DNA from 2 places in the Micromonospora sp. CPCC 205554 genome. Region 2 is predicted to be linked to the other one. Evidence: riboswitches for the same ligand, from Rfam matches in the RefSeq annotation. Region 2 holds a riboswitch; the other holds the start of a gene.
What was found. A riboswitch is a leader RNA that binds a small molecule or an ion and turns the genes downstream of it on or off. The one in region 2 is predicted to bind glycine.
Positions count from the first base shown of each region.

Region 1: linked by a shared signal. The riboswitch ahead of gcvT (glycine cleavage system aminomethyltransferase GcvT) and the one ahead of gcvP (aminomethyl-transferring glycine dehydrogenase) in region 2 are both predicted to bind glycine.

Region 1 covers NZ_JBAKHP010000034.1:1,190-9,389, reverse strand. Annotated here, with positions in the region: partial or broken gene V6U82_RS27725 (acetamidase/formamidase family protein) at 1-268, opposite strand, end outside; gene V6U82_RS27720 (response regulator transcription factor) at 394-1,131, opposite strand; gene V6U82_RS27715 (collagenase) at 1,521-3,986, shown strand; gene V6U82_RS27710 (LysR substrate-binding domain-containing protein) at 4,095-5,057, shown strand; glycine riboswitch at 5,163-5,252, shown strand; gene gcvT (glycine cleavage system aminomethyltransferase GcvT) at 5,391-6,518, shown strand; gene gcvH (glycine cleavage system protein GcvH) at 6,550-6,927, shown strand; gene glyA (serine hydroxymethyltransferase) at 6,934-8,200, shown strand, end outside.
Region 2 covers NZ_JBAKHP010000022.1:23,617-31,816, forward strand. Annotated here, with positions in the region: gene V6U82_RS23190 (globin domain-containing protein) at 1-1,118, shown strand, start outside; gene V6U82_RS23195 (DivIVA domain-containing protein) at 1,115-1,795, shown strand; gene V6U82_RS23200 (NAD(P)H-binding protein) at 1,845-2,501, opposite strand; gene V6U82_RS23205 (NAD-dependent protein deacetylase) at 2,590-3,432, shown strand; glycine riboswitch at 3,490-3,580, shown strand; gene gcvP (aminomethyl-transferring glycine dehydrogenase) at 3,654-6,476, shown strand; gene V6U82_RS23215 (DUF5999 family protein) at 6,571-6,771, opposite strand; gene V6U82_RS23220 (chorismate-binding protein) at 6,895-8,088, shown strand; gene pip (prolyl aminopeptidase) at 8,120-8,200, opposite strand, start outside.

The sequences.
Region 1 (8,200 bases), on a different contig from region 2:
CTCGCGCGGGAACGATCGAGACGATGTGGATGGCGAGTGTGTCACCGGGCTCGGCCTCCTCGATCAGGAAGGGTCCGGAGACCGGATTCAGATGCGGCGTCTCCAACATCCAGGACGACAGGTCGGACACACTGCGAAGCCGGCCACCGAAGCAGTCCTCGGTGTACACCTCCAGCACGTCACCGGAGCGCAGATGCGCGACTGGTATCCGACCCCCGAACGTGTAAGCGAGTTGTCGCTCGGCGGGCCGATGACCGATCTTCCCCATGACATCACACTCGTCCCTCGTCATGCTGCTTCGTCTGGTAACGGCCCGCCGGACCACGTCCCTTGCCGCAACGCATCGCGGTCCTCCATGAAGTGCGCCGCGGCGCGGCCCAGAACGATCGGCGATCAACGCGCCGCATCGCTCCCGGATGTCTGCGTGATCTGCTCCCGCGCCGGAACCGGTCGCAACGAGACTCCCCGCCCCCGAGCGGTGTGCAGGTATTTCGTGCCTGTCGAGCGCTCGCCCAGCTTGCGCCGCAGACGGGACAGCAGGACGTCGAGGGACGCCGCCGACGGCAGGCCCTCCGCGCGGATCCTCGTCCGTAGCTGCGACCGTGGCACCACCCGGCCGGGGTGCTCCGCAAGATAGGCGAGAAGCTCGAACTCGGTACGCGTCAGCGCCACGGGTCGTCCGTCCACTGAGACGCTGCGACCTGCCACATCGATGCGAAGAGCGCCGACCTCGGACGGCGCCGGAGGCGGTGCCGGCGGAACCCGGCGCAGCAGAGCGCGGACGGAGGCGTCAACCACCGCGGGTGGACACGGCTTCGGCAGGAATCCGTCTGCGCCGGCGCGCAGCATGCGGACGACGTCATCGTCGATACTCCTGATGCTGTGTGCCAGAACCGGGCGGCGGGACGCGACACACAGCAGGCGCATCAGCAGCAGCCCGTCCACCGCCGGCACGACCGGGTCTACGATCACGACATCCGGCCTCCGGTGGGTGTGGCAGGTCAGGTCGGACAGCGTCCGCCCGCTCTCATGGAGGGCGATCTCGGTGACCAGATGACCGAAGCGCGTCAACTGATCGCCGAGTAGGCGCCGATAGCGATGGTCTTCGTCGATGAGCAAGATGGTCGCCATGGTTGCCGTCCGGTGTCTGAATCGTGAACACCTGGACGATCGCACGACCGGACCGCCCGCTTTCATGTCATCTGTCCATCACGTCGCCTGATCGATCCGACGACCCTCGACGCATCGCTCACAGGTTCCGGTAAGGCCCAGGCGGGCCACCCTGACCACCCGCTGTGGACTCGTTGTGGCCGCCGGAGCCGCCTGGCTAGCGTCCACCCCCCAAGCATCCATCGAAGTGCGTCAGCGCCTTTGCTGGATCACACCCTCGCCCATGAGGAGAGAGCATGTCTGGACACCCATTGCGGCGAAGACTAGGTCAGCTGTTCGGCGCGCTCACCGCGCTGACGCTCGCCTGCGGCGTCATCGCGCCGCCGGCCGCCGCGAACACGGCGCGGCCCGTGCCACCCGGGCAGCAGGCCAGAAAGACCGATGCGGCACCGCCGGCAGCGGGCGATGCGACTGTTCGGGGCAAGGACCGGGTAGACCATGTGAGCGAGCAGGCGCTCCCCGTACACAAGCGCCCGCCGCAGCCGGCCGCGAAGGACGCCGCCCGCGTCGACTACGACCGCCCCGCAACCGCGAAGCGACGCGCTCGGCCGTCGGACGCCGGGTCTCGCGCCGCCGCTGCCGCCTGCAGCCCCGCAGACTTCACCGGCCGAACGGGATCGGCGCTGGTCAGCCAGATCAAGGGATCCACTGTCGACTGCATCAACAGCCTGTTCAGCCTCTCCGGCAGCGATGCCTACAACGCCTTCCGCGAGGCGCAGATGGCAAGCGTCGCGTACGCCGTGCGGGACGGCTCGCCCGGCTACCCGGGTAACCCCTCCACCGGCATGCCCCAGCTCGTTCTCTACCTGCGGGCCGGCTACTACGTGCAGTGGTACGACACGAGCGTCGGAACGTACGGGCCGGCACTGCAGACCGCAATCCGCTCAGCGCTCGACGCCTTCTTCGCGAACGCACGCGCCTGGGACGTGACCGACGCCAACGGTGAAACCCTGGCGGAGGCGGTGACGCTCATCGACAGCGCACAGGAGAACGCCCGATACCTGTTCGTGGTGAACCGGCTCCTGACCGGCTTCAACTCGTCGTACACCTCGTCCTGGTACATGCTCAACGCGGTCAACAACGTCTACACGGTGCTGTTCCGAGGCCACCAGGTGCCCGCGTTCGTCTCCGCCGTGCAGGGCGACCGCACCGTGCTCGACAACCTGTACAACTTCGCCAACACCCACGCCGGCCTCCTCGGCACCGACAACGGCTACCTCACGTCGAACGCGGGCCGGGAACTCGGACGATTCCTGCAGCACGCCCCGCTCAAGCCCATCGCGCGGCCGATGGCGTCGGCGCTTCTCTCGCGAAGCAACATGACCGGCCCGACCGCGCCGCTCTGGGTCGGCGTCGCCGAGATGACCCAGGCATACGACGTCGCCAACTGCTCCTACTACACCACCTGCAACCTCTCCGCCCAGCTGACCAGCTCTGTCCTGACGATCAACTACACATGCAGCCCATCGATCAAGATCGTCGCGCAGGACATGACCTCGGCTGAACTGAGCCAGTCCTGCACCAGCCTGAAGGGCCAGGACGCCTACTTCCACAGCCTGGTCGGGGACAGCGGGCCGGTGGCAGGCGATGTCAACACCGACATCAAGGTTGTCGTCTTCAACTCGAGCACCGACTACCAGACCTACGCGGGCGCCATCTACGGCATCGATACGAACAACGGTGGTATGTACCTGGAGGGCAACCCGCCGGACCCCAGCAACCAGGCAAGGTTCATCGCCTACGAAGCCGAGTGGGTCCGGCCGGCCTTCCAGATCTGGAACCTCAACCACGAGTACACCCACTACCTCGATGGCCGGTTCAACATGTACGGCGACTTCAGCGCCAACATCACCACACCTACCATCTGGTGGATCGAAGGCTTCGCCGAGTACGTCTCCTACTCCTACCGGAACGTCACCTACACCAGCGCCCAGAACCAGGCGGGCAACCACACCTATGCGCTGCGCACGCTGTTCGACACCACCTACAACAACGACCAGACGCGCATCTACAACTGGGGCTACCTGGCCGTGCGGTACATGATGCAGTCCCATCGGCCGGACATGACGACAGTGCTCGGATACTACCGATCGGGGGCATTCAACGCCGCCCGCACGTACCTCACCAGCACCATCGGCTCGCGCTACGACGCCGACTTCGACGCCTGGCTGACGCGCTGCGCGGCAGGGGATTGCGGCGGGGGCACCACGCCGCCCCCGACCAACCAGCCGCCGTCCGCCTCGTTCACCGTGGCGACCAGTGGGCTCACCGCCACCTTCACCGACCGGTCCACGGACGCCGACGGCAGCATCGCCTCACGGCAGTGGGCCTTCGGGGACGGGAGCACCTCGTCGACCGTCAACCCCAGCAAGACCTACGCTGCGGCCGGCACCTACACCGTCTCGCTGACGGTCACCGACAACCAGGGAGCGACCGCGAGATCGTCCCAGACCATCTCGGTCACGACGGGCGGCGGCACCACCATGCCGGAATGCGGCGGCACTGACACGCGTACCCTCGACCGCAACTGCCAGCGCAGCGGACGCTCCGCGACCGCGGGCAACTACGACTACCTGTACATCTACCTGCCCGCCGGCGTCAGCACCCTCACCATTGCCGCGGCCGGCGGCACAGGCAACTGCGATCTCTACTACAGTCCGTCGAGCTGGGCCACCACCAGCAACGCCACCCGCTCCTCCGCCGGGGCCGGCAACACCGAGTCGCTGGCCATCCCCAGCCCGGCCGCCGGGTACCACTACATCAGCCTCTACGGGAAGACCGCCTGCTCCGGCGCCACGGTGAGCACGCGCTACTGAACCCCATGTGATGGGTATGAGCGCGCCGCCCGGCGGGAGTCGCCGGGCGGCGCGCCCGCCTGGCCTGTGGCCACCGCGCCGCCTGCGGTCGCGTGCATAATCTCGGTCATGGGCATCGATGTGCGCCACCTGCGGGCGATCAGTGCCATCGCCGAGGCCGGAAGCGTGACCGGCGCCGCCGCCCGCCTGGGTCTGTCGCAGCCCGCGCTGACGGCCCAGGTGCATCGGATCGAGAAGACGGTCGGTGGGCCGCTGTTCGTCCGAAGCCGTACCGGTATGCAACCGACCGAACTCGGCAAGCAGGTGCTCCAGCGCGCCCGCGTCGTGCTGGCCGAGGTCGACGCGCTCGTCGAGGACTTCGGCGACCGGCACCCCAATCCGGGCCTGCTCCGACTCGGCACCGTCCACATCGCCTGCGCGGGCAGTATCGTACGTCATGTCGCGGAAGCGTTCCCGGATCCGGAGATCGCGCTGCAGATCGAGCCGTCCTCGCGCCTGTTGGTGGAGGCACTCACCCGGGGCCAGTTGGATGCCGCGTTGCTGGGCATCCTTGAGGGCTTCGAGATGCCGATCGGTCCCACGCTCACCAGCCGGCCACTGATCCCCCGTTACCCGATCTTCGTCGCCATGTCCGCCTCCCACCCGCAGTCCCACCACGAGCAGGTGCGGCTGGCCGACCTGAGAAACGAATCGTGGGTGTGCCCGCCGGGGCCGGACGACGGCTCACTTGCCTCGCTGCGACGGGCCTGCCGCGCTGCAGGTTTCGAGCCGAAGATCCGGTACGAAGCGCCGAGTGGCGCCGCGCACCCACTGGTGGCCGCCGGAGACGGTGTCCGGCTGGTCGACCCGACCTGGGCCCCGGCCGCCGGGACTCGGGTGCTGCCGCTGCGCGGGGAGCCGCAGTTGCTGGCCAGGCTGATGGTCGTCTGGCGGCGCGATGCGCTGACCTCGGCACAGAGCAGCACCCTGTTCCAGGCCATCACCCGGGCCTACCTGGATCACGTCAACGACAACGCTGCCTTCGCCCGATGGTGGCGGGCCAATCCCCACGCCCATCCCGCAGCGTCGTAGCGATCCGACGGCGATATATAGGCATCAGCTATGGGCAGGATGATGTTGACGCGGTATGTGCCGTCATCTAACCTGCGAATGGCCCACAACTACATAGACACCATTCGAACCTGCACGGGAGAGACTCCGTTCATTCGGAGCGCCGAAGGAGCAAACTCCCAAGAAACTCTCAGGCCCCATTACCGTGCAGGCGAGGTGACTCTGGAAAGCAGACGACCGTCGTCTCACCCACGGTGCAAGCCGCTGACGCAGCGGTGAAGCTCTCAGGTCAATGACAGAGCGGGAGGCAACCGACCGTTCGACGCCGCGTGCGTCGGGACGAGGAGCGCCCCCGTGCACCAGGATCCTGCGGCTCTGCTCCGCTCACCTCTGCATGCGTCGCACATAGGACACGGAGCTCGATTCACCGACTTCAGCGGCTGGCGGATGCCCCTTCGCTACGGAAGTGAGCTCGCTGAGCACCGCGCCGTACGCGAACAGGCCGGCCTCTTCGATCTCAGCCACATGGGTCAGCTCGAGGTGTCGGGGCCGGAGGCCCCGGCAGCACTGGACTACGCTCTGGTCGGGCACCTGTCCGCCGTACCGATCGGCGGCGCGCGCTACACCATGCTCTGCGACGCCGCCGGCGGGGTGCTGGACGACCTCGTTGCCTATCGTCTGGCATCGCACCGGTACCTGCTGGTCGTCAACGCCATCAACACACGCGTCGTACATGAGGCCATCAGGACCCGTTGTGCGGACTACGCGGCCTGGGCCGCCGACCGCACGAACGAGCGGGCGATCATCGCGGTGCAGGGGCCGCGCGCCGCCCCCATCGTGGAAGCCCTGACCGGTACGGGACTCACCCGGCTCCGCTACTACACCGTAGCGCTACTGGACATCGACGGTCGGCCAGCCGTCGTGGCTCGTACCGGCTACACCGGCGAAGACGGCTTCGAACTGCTCGTACACGCCGAAGACGCGGTCCGCACGTGGGAAGCAGCGCTTGTGGCCGGTCGGCGTCACGGCTTGACGCCCACGGGGCTGGCGTGCCGCGACACCCTCCGCATCGAGGCTGGGATGCCGTTGTACGGCGCAGAGATCGGCCGTGACGTCACCCCGTTCGATGCCGGGCTGGGGCGGGTGGTGTCCTTCGTCAAACCAGGCGACTTCGTCGGACGAGCCGCGCTGGCCGAGGCCCACAAGAGCGGCGTCACCCGTCGGCTCGTCGGCCTCGTCGCGTCCGGGCAGAGAATTCCCCGAGCGGGCCAGCAGGTGGTGACGCTGACCGACGACGGCCATGGTGCTGATCCGGTCGGCCTCATCACAAGCGGCGCCCCGTCACCCACATTCAAACGACCGATCGCGATGGCCGGCATCCGTGCCGGCACCGGCGACAGCATCCGGCTGGCCGTGCAGATCCGGGGGACCACCGAGCCCGTCGAGATCGTCCCTCTTCCGTTCTACCGTCGTCCGCGGTGATCGCGGCCATTCCTTGCGAGGGTTCAGCGTCATGAACGTACCGGAACACCTGAAGTACAGCCTCAACCACGAGTGGGTCAACGACTCGGTTCAGCCGGCCGAAGTAGGCATCACCGCTTTCGCCGCCGAAGCGCTCGGTGATGTCATCTATGTGCAACTGCCCGAGCCGGGGAGCCACCTGACTGCCGGTGACGTGTGTGGAGAGGTCGAGTCCACGAAGTCGGTCGCGGAGCTGTACCTCCCGGTCAGCGGAGAGGTCGTCGCCGTCAACGAGGCGGTCATCGCCGATCCGGGCCTGATCGGCGTCGATCCGTACGGCAAAGGCTGGCTTCTGCGGGTCCGGTTGGCGCAGGTGCCTTCCCTGATGTCGCCGGACGAGTACCGCGCCTTCTCCAACGAGTCGCGGTAGGCCCCGATGGCAGCCTTCGACGATGATCTGGCCGACCTCGACCCCGTCGTCGCCGAGGCGATCGGCCGGGAGCTACGCCGCCAACACGAGACCTTGGGCATGATCGCCTCCGAGAATCTCGCGCCCCGAGCCGTGCTTCAGGCGCAGGGATCGGCCCTCACCAACAAGTACGCGGAGGGCTACCCGGGGCGGCGCTACTACAGCGGATGCGAGCATGTCGACGACATCGAGTGCCTGGCGATCGACCGGGCCAAGCGGCTGTTCGGTGCCACGTACGCGAACGTGCAGCCGCATTCCGGATCGCAGGCGAACGCCGCCGTGATGGCTGCTCTGCTCCAGCCGGGTGACACCATCCTCGGGCTCGACCTCGCTCACGGCGGTCATCTGACCCATGGCATGCGCATCAACTACTCGGGGCGGCTGTACCGGGCCGTGAGCTATCGCGTAGGCGCCGAAAACCACCTGATCGACATGGACGAGGTCGAAGAGCTGGCGCGCGAGCATCGGCCGAAGCTGCTCATCGCCGGCTGGTCGGCCTACCCTCGGACGCTCGATTTCGCCCGGTTCCGGCGGATCGCCGATCAGGTGGATGCATACCTGCTCGTGGACATGGCACATTTCGCCGGGTTGGTCGCGGCCGGTCTGCATCCCAACCCGGTGCCTCACGCCCATGTCGTCACCCTGACCACGCACAAGACCCTCGGCGGCCCCCGGGGCGGCACCATCCTCAGCGCGTACACCGATCTCGCGCGGAGGCTGGACTCTGCGGTCTTCCCAGGCCAGCAAGGCGGTCCGCTGGCGCATGTCGTGGCCGCGAAGGCGGTGGCCTTTCGGATCGCCGGAGAACCGCAGTTCCAGGATCAGCAGCGGCGCGCCCTGACCGGCGCGAAGATCGTTGCCGATCGTCTCGGCGCCGCCGAGGTCGCGAAGGCCGGCATCCGGGTGGTCAGCGGAGGCACCGACGTGCACCTGGTGCTGGTCGACCTGAGTCACGCGGATCTCGATGGCGCGCAGGCGGAGCGGCTGCTGCAAGGCGTCGGCATCACCGTCAACCGTAATGCCGTGCCGTTCGACCCCCGCCCGCCGATGGTGACCTCCGGGCTACGGATCGGCACCTCCGGTCTCGCCACCCGAGGATTCTCCGAAGCGGAGTTCATGGAGGTGGCCGACATCATCGCCGGTGCTCTGACTGGCAAGGAGGCTGACACGTCGCTACGCACGCGGGTGGCTCGCCTCGTCGATCGGCACCCCCTCCATCCCGGCCACACCTCCT
Region 2 (8,200 bases):
TGCCGCTCTACTTCTATTCGACGCTGTTCCTGACGCATCCGGAGACCCGGCAGATGTTCCCCACGAACATGGCCGGGCAGCGGGACCGTCTGGTGGCGGCGCTGGGGCATGTGGTGTCCCACGTGGACCAGGTGGACCGGCTGGTCGGGTTCCTGCGGGATCTCGGCGCGGATCACCGGAAGTTCGCGGTGCGCGCCGAGCACTACCCGGCGGTCGGTGAGGCGCTGCTGGCGACGTTGCGGCATTTCTGCGGTGAGGCGTGGACCGAGGAGCTGGCCGCGGACTGGGCCGCGGCGTACGGTCTCGTCGCGCAGGTGATGACCGAGGGCGCGCAGGCCGCGGAGGCGCAGTCGCCGCCGTGGTGGGTGGCGGAGGTGCTGACGCACGAGCAGCGCACGTTCGACGTGGCGGTGCTGACGGTACGCCCGCAGTATCTGTTGCCGTTCACGCCCGGCCAGTCGATCGGGGTGTCGCATCCGGCGGTGCGGTCGTGGCGGTACTACTCGCCGGCGAACGCGCCGCGTCCGGACGGCACGGTGGAGCTGCACGTGCGGGCCGCGCCGGGTGGTGTGGTGTCGTCGCGTCTGGTGTACGGGTGCGCGGCCGGTGACCAGATCCATCTGGCGTCGCCGGTGGGTGACCGGCTGACGTTGTGGCAGGCCGGGTCGTCGGATCTGCTGCTGCTGGCCGGTGGGACCGGCTGGGCGCCGGTGAAGGCGCTGGTGGAGCAGGTCGCGGCGGAGGGTTCGGGCCGGCGGGTGGACCTGTACGTGGGTGCCCGTTCGCGGACGGAGTTCTACGACAGCGAGGCGATCGACAAGTTGGCGGCGACGCATCCGTGGCTGCGGGTGTCGTACGTGGCCGGTGCGGATCCGGCCCGGCCGGGCGAGTCGGTGCGTATCGCCGACCGGGTGCTGGCCGACGGGGACTGGCGGTCGCGGCACGTGTACGTGTGCGGTTCCGACGAGATGGTGGGTCATTCGGTGGCGGCGTTGACCGGTGCCGGGTATCAGCCGGGCCAGGTGCATCACGAGGGTTACGGCAAGCACTGGTACGGCCCGGTGTGGCGGACGATGACCGGCGCGGACGGGTTGCAAGCAACGGAGGTGGACCGGTGAGCGCGGGTCCGATCAGCAGTTACGACGCGCAGCAGGTGTCCGGTCCGGTGCAGGTGCGGTTGACCTCGGACCGGGTCCGGCGGTGGGAGTTCGGGTCGGCGGCGTTCACCCGGCGTGGTTACGACCAGACCGATGTGGACCGGTTCCGGTTGCAGGTGGCCGACGAGCTGGATCTGCTGGCGGCGCAGGTGGCGAATCTGCGGGCGGAGAACGAGCGGCTCAACGACCATCTGGAGCTGCACCGGCACGGGGTGATCCCGAGCACCGAGGCGGCGGTGGCGCCGGCGGCGAAGGAGGTCAACCTGTTGTCGGCGGCGCAGCGGGAGGCCGAGCAGATCATCGCGCAGGCCCACGACTACGCGCGCCGGGTCGCCGAGTACGCCCGTACGCAGTACGAGAGTTACATGCGGGCGGCGGCGGAGGAGGCGAAGCGGGAGGCCGAGCGGGCGGTGACGGAGTACCGCAGCGCCGCCGGGAGCGGTTTCGACGACTCGGTGGCGACGCGGGAGGCGTTGCGGATCTTCGGCGAGATGATGATCTCGCACATGCAGGCGGCGGCCCGGCACCTCGACGACGGCAGTGAGCAGTTGTCGCGCACGATGGAGCGGATCGCCCGGGAGTTGCCGCAGGGCGGCGGGGGCTCGCCGCAGCCGGCGTTGTCCCGTCACCAGCGTTGACCGGCGTCCCGGTCCGCCGCGACGGGCGGGCCGGGACGTAGCCGGTGGGTCAGGCGGTGACCGCGGTGACCGCCTCGGCGATGGGGCTGTCCCCGCCGACGAGTTCCAGGGTGTGCCCGGCGGTGGCCGGGGCGTACAGCAGGGCGAGCAGGACCCGGGCCACGTCGGCGCGGCTGATCGCGCCGGGTTCGACGTGCCGGGCCAGGCTGATCCGGCCTGCGGGTTCGTCGTCGGTGAGCCGGCCGGGCCGCAGTACCGTCACGTCGAGGTCCCGTGCGGCGACGTCGTCCTCGGCGGCTTTCTTGGCCCGCAGGTACGCCGCCCACACGTCGTCGGTGCCGTCGGCGGGCGCGGCGTCCACGCCCATGGAGGAGACCAGCAGGTAGCGGCGTACCCCGGCCTGGACGGCGGCGTCGGCGAGCAGCACGGCGGCGCCCCGGTCGACGGTGTCCTTGCGGGCGGCGCCGCTGCCGGGTCCGGCGCCGGCGGCGAACACGACCGCGTCGGCGCCGGTCAGGTGGGCGGCGAGGGTGTCGACGTCGGTGTGTTCCAGGTCGCACACGACGGGTTCGGCGCCGGCGGCGCGCAGCGCGGCGGCGTGGTCGGGGTTGCGGATCAGTCCGAGCGCGGTGTCTCCGCGTCCGGCCAGTTCCCGCTCCAGCAGTTTGGCGATCTTTCCGTGCCCTCCGGCGATGACGACGCGCATGCGCTCAACCTAGCCCGGACCCGGCGGCCTCGCCGGGCGACCGGGTGAGCGGGTGGGAGGTGCGGGGCCGGTGAGGGACCATGGACGGGTGAGTGAGGCGTTCGAGGAACTGGCGCGGCTGGTGGCGGCCGGGGACGTGGTGGTGCTCAGCGGCGCGGGCCTGTCCACCGAGTCGGGCATCCCGGACTACCGGGGGCCCAGCGGTGCGGCGCGCCGGCACACCCCGATGACGTACCAGGAGTTCACCCGGGATCCGCTGGCCCGGCGACGGTACTGGGCGCGCAGCCATCTGGGCTGGCAGACCATCGCCCGGGCGGCGCCCAACGACGGGCACCGGGCGGTGGCCCGGTTGCAGGCGGCCGGGCTGCTCGGCGGGATCATCACCCAGAACGTCGACGGGCTGCACACCGCCGCCGGCGCCACCGGCGTGATCGAGCTGCACGGGCGCCTCGACGAGGTGACGTGCCTGGACTGCGGCAACGCCACCGGCCGTGACGAGCTGCACCGGCGCCTGTCGGAGGCGAACCCGGGCTTCGGCGCGCGGGTGGCGCGCGTCAACCCCGACGGCGACGTGGACCTGCCCGACGAGGCGGTGACCGGGTTCCGCACCGTCGACTGCGGGCTCTGCGGCACCGGCATGCTGAAACCGGACGTGGTGTTCTTCGGCGAGACCGTCCCCGCCCCGCGTGTCGCGGACTGTTTCGCGCTGGTCGAGCGGGCCCGGGCGCTGCTGGTGCTCGGGTCGTCGTTGACGGTGATGTCGGGGCGGCGGTTCGTGCTGCGTGCGGCCCGCCACGGCATCCCGGTGGCGATCGTCAACCAGGGCGTCACCCGCGGCGACGCCCACGCGGCGCTGCGCCTGGACGCCCCGCTGGGCGCCACGCTGTGCGCGCTGGCCGACCGGGTGACGGCGGCGCCGGCGCCGGTGTGATCAACCCCCGGGACATGAGCCGGAAACACGCCCGCTGGTAGCGTGGGAGGTGCCGGTACCACCCACGTGGGAGAGACCGTCGACCCGACGGCGCCGAAGGGGCAGATTCTCCCCGGAACCTCTCAGGCAAAAGGACCACGTGGGCAGGCGCTGTGGAGCGCGTCAGCGCGACTCAGGGGGAGGCCGACCCGTCGACCTCGCCCCACCAAGGAGCGCAGCGCATGACCGCAGAGCAGTTCGCCGACCGGCACATCGGCCCCGGCCGCGACGACGAGCGCCGGATGCTGGACACCGTCGGTTACAGCTCCGTCGACGAGCTGATGGACGCCGCGATCCCCGAGGTGATCCGCTGGCACGGCACCCTGGACCTGCCCGCCCCGGCGGGCGAGCGGGAGGCGATCGCCGAGCTGCGGGCCCTCGCCGCCCGTAACACCGTCGCGGTGTCCATGATCGGCCTGGGTTACCACGGCACGCACACCCCGGCGGTGATCCGCCGCAACGTGCTGGAGAACCCGGCCTGGTACACCGCGTACACGCCGTACCAGCCGGAGATCAGCCAGGGCCGGCTGGAGGCGCTGCTGAACTTCCAAAGCATGGTGTCCGGCCTGACTGCGCTACCAGTCGCGAACGCGTCGATGCTCGACGAGGGCACCGCCGCGGCCGAGGCGATGACGCTCGCCCGCCGCGCGTCCAAGAGCAGGAGCCCGGTGTACGTCGTCGACGCCGACGCGCTGCCGCAGACCGTCGCGGTGATCACCAGCCGCGCGGAGCCGCTCGGCATCGACGTGCGCGTGATCGACGTCGAGCGGGACGAGCTGCCGGCGGAGTTCTTCGGCCTGCACCTGCAGTACCCGGGCGCGTCCGGCGCGGTCCGCGACCACCGGGCGCTGGTCGAGGCGGCGCACGGCGTGGGCGCGCTGGTGACGGTGGCGGCGGATCTGCTGGCGTTGACGCTGCTGCGCCCGCCGGGCGAGATCGGCGCCGACATCGCCGCCGGCACCACCCAGCGCTTCGGCGTACCGATGGGCTTCGGCGGGCCGCACGCCGGTTACCTGGCGGTGCGGTCGGGCCTGGAGCGGATGCTGCCCGGCCGTCTCGTGGGGGTGTCCCGCGACGCCGACGGCAACCCGGCGTACCGGCTGGCGTTGCAGACCCGCGAGCAGCACATCCGCCGGGAGAAGGCGACCAGCAACATCTGCACCGCCCAGGTGCTCCTCGCCGTGATGGCCGGCATGTACGCCGTCTACCACGGCCCGGACGGGCTGCGGGCCATCGCCCGGCGTACCCACGAGGCGGCGGCGCGGCTCGCGGCCGGGCTGCGCGCTGGGGGCGTGCAGGTCGCGGACGTCGCGTTCTTCGACACCGTCACCGCGACCGTGCCGGGCCGCGCCGCCGACGTGGTGGCGGCCGCGGCGGCGCGCAACGTGAACCTGCGGCTGGTCGACGCCGACCGGGTCGGCATCTCCTGCGACGAGACCACCACGCCCGCGCACCTCGCCGCGGTGTGGGCGGCGTTCGGCGTCGACGGGTTCGACGGCGACGCCGACGTGGCCCTGCCCGACGGGCTGGCCCGCACGTCGGAGTTCCTCACCCACCCGGTGTTCCACAGCCACCACTCGGAGACGGCGATGCTGCGTTACCTGCGCCGCCTGGCCGACTTCGACTACGCGCTGGATCGGGGCATGATCCCGCTGGGGTCGTGCACGATGAAGCTCAACGCCACCACCGAGATGGAACCGATCACCTGGCCGGAGTTCGCGCACCTGCACCCGTTCGCGCCGGACGAGCAGACCGCCGGGTACCGGGAACTGATCGCGCAGCTGGAGGGCTGGCTGGCCGAGGTCACCGGCTACGACGCGGTGAGCGTGCAGCCCAACGCCGGGTCGCAGGGTGAGCTGGCCGGGCTGCTGGCGATCCGCGCCTACCACCGTGAGCGCGGCGAGGCCCACCGCGACGTGTGCCTGATCCCGTCGTCGGCGCACGGCACCAACGCCGCGTCGGCGGTGATGGCCGGCATGCGGGTGGTGGTGGTCGGCTGCGACGCCGACGGCAACGTCGACCTGGTCGACCTCGACGCGAAGATCGACAAGCACCGGGACGCGCTCGCCGCGATCATGGTGACGTACCCGTCGACGCACGGCGTGTACGAGACCGGCATCGCCCAGTTGTGCGCGAAGGTCCACGACGCCGGCGGTCAGGTGTACGTCGACGGCGCGAACCTCAACGCGCTCGTCGGGTTCGCCAAGCCGGGCCGGTTCGGGGCGGACGTGTCGCACCTGAACCTGCACAAGACGTTCTGCATCCCGCACGGCGGCGGCGGCCCCGGCGTGGGACCGGTGGCGGTGCGTTCGCACCTGGCGCCGTTCCTGCCCGGTGACCCCCTCGGTGCGCGCGCCGACGGACGGCCGGCGATCTCGGCGGCCAACCACGGGTCGGCGGGGATCCTGCCGATCCCGTGGGCGTACCTGCGGATGATGGGCGCCGACGGGCTGGCCCGCGCCACCGGCGTGGCGGTCCTGGCGGCGAACTACGTGGCGGCGCGGCTGCGGGGCCACTTCCCGGTGCTGTACGCCGGCAACAAGGGCCTGGTCGCGCACGAGTGCATCCTGGACCTGCGGCCGCTGACCAAGGCCACCGGGGTCAGCGTCGACGACGTGGCGAAGCGGCTGATCGACTACGGCTTCCACGCGCCGACGATGTCGTTCCCGGTGGCCGGGACGCTGATGGTGGAGCCGACCGAGAGCGAGGACCTGGCCGAGCTGGACCGCTTCTGCGACGCGATGATCGCGATCCGGGCGGAGATCGACAAGGTCGGCTCGGGGGAGTGGCCGGCGGGGGACAACCCGCTGTCCAACGCGCCGCACACCGCGGCGATGGTGTCCGCCGACGAGTGGCCCCACCCGTACCCGCGGTCGGTGGGCGCCTACCCGGCGGGTGTCGACCGGGCGGGCCGGTACTGGCCTCCGGTGCGGCGCATCGACGGCGCGTACGGCGACCGGAACCTGGTCTGCTCGTGCCCCGCGCCGGAGGCGTTCGAGGACTGAGCGGCTGACGCCGGGGCGGTGGGCTGTCGCCGCCCCGGCCGGCGCGCCGGACGGTCATGACCGGCGCGTACGCTCACTGACGCTGCGTGATCGCTCAGGCGACGAGGGCGTGGCGGGCCGGACCCCGGTGCGGGGCGATGGTGCGCCCGTCGGGGAGCAGCTCACCGGTGTCCTCGAAGACGATGACACCGTTGCAGAGCAGGCTCCAGCCCTGCTCAGGGAAGCAGGCGAGGACGCGGGCGGCTTCGCGGTCGGTCGCGTCGGCGGAGGGGCAGGTGGGCTGGTGCTGACACATCGGGTTCTCCGGACTGTGGGGGCACTGTGTCATGGTTCACATGACCAGTGACGCACAGTACCAAGGAAAACTGAGCGGCAACGAGCAAGGATGCGTCTTGTTCACCCAGAATGGGCTGAACGGATGACCCGGAACCGCCCAGACGTCGTGGAAGCGCTCCCACAGGTGGAGGTCGATGCACCCGGCGCGCCGCCCGGATGCCGCCGCCGGCTCGTCGAGACCGCCCGCCTGCACTGGTCGACCGGCGACGGCGGTGACCCCGCCGACCTGGCACAACGCTTCCTCGCCGCGCACGGCATCACCCGCGACGACCTGTCCCGCCCCGGCCGCCACGACCCCGGCGTCGGGGTGTGCGGCGCCGCGCTGTACCTGTCCGCCGCCGCCGGCGCGTACGCCATCGGCGTGTCGCCCGGCGCGCCCGGTCCCGCGCCGGCGCTGCCCGACCTCGTCGTGGTCGTCTACCACCACACCGACCGCCCGGCGGCACCCCGGCCGCCGGCCCCCGCACCGTGGCGGCTCGGAGGCTGGCGCGACAGCTGGACCCCGGCCGCGCACGCCGCCGCCGTCGGCGCGGTCCGCGACGCCATCGCCCGCGGCGACGTCTACCAGGTCAACGTCGTCGGCCACGCCGCCGCCCCGTACACCGGCGACCCGCTGCCCGCGCTGGCCCGCCTCGCCGCGCTGCCCGGGGCCCGCTACGGCGGCACCCTGCACGGCCCCGGCTGGGCGCTCGGCTGCGCCTCCCCGGAGACCCTCATCGCCGTCGAGCGCGGCCGGCTGGTCACCCGCCCGATCAAGGGCACCCGCCCGGCCACCCCCGCCGGACGCCGCGATTTGCTCGCCTCGGCCAAGGAACGCGCCGAACACGTCATGATCGTCGACCTGGAACGCAACGACCTGGCCCGCGTCGCCCGCACCGGGTCGGTGCGCGTCGACGAGCTGTTCGCCGTACGCCGCTGGTGTGACCTGTGGCAGGCGGAGTCCACGGTGTCCGCGGCGCCCGCCGACGGCCTCGGCCTGGCCGACCTGCTGCGCGCGGTGTGCCCCGGCGGGTCGGTCACCGGCGCGCCCAAACACGCCGCCCTGGCCCACATCGCCGCGCTGGAGCCGGTCGGACGCGGCGCGAGCATGGGCGCGCTCGGCTGGGTCGGCCCCGACCGCCTCGACCTGGGCCTGACCATCCGCACCGCCGCCGCCGACGGGAACCTGCTGCACCTGTGGGCCGGGGGAGGCATCACCTGGGACAGCGACCCCGCCGCCGAGGTCGCCGAGGCCGCCGCCAAGGCCGCCCCGATCCGCGCCCTGCTCGCCGGCTGACGGCTGTCCGGTGGCGGCCGCGCGCGGCGGCTCAGCCCGCGGCGGCGAAGGAGTCCAGGGCGGCAACGACCCGCTCGCCGATGCCGTGCCCGCCCCCGTGACCGCCGGACTC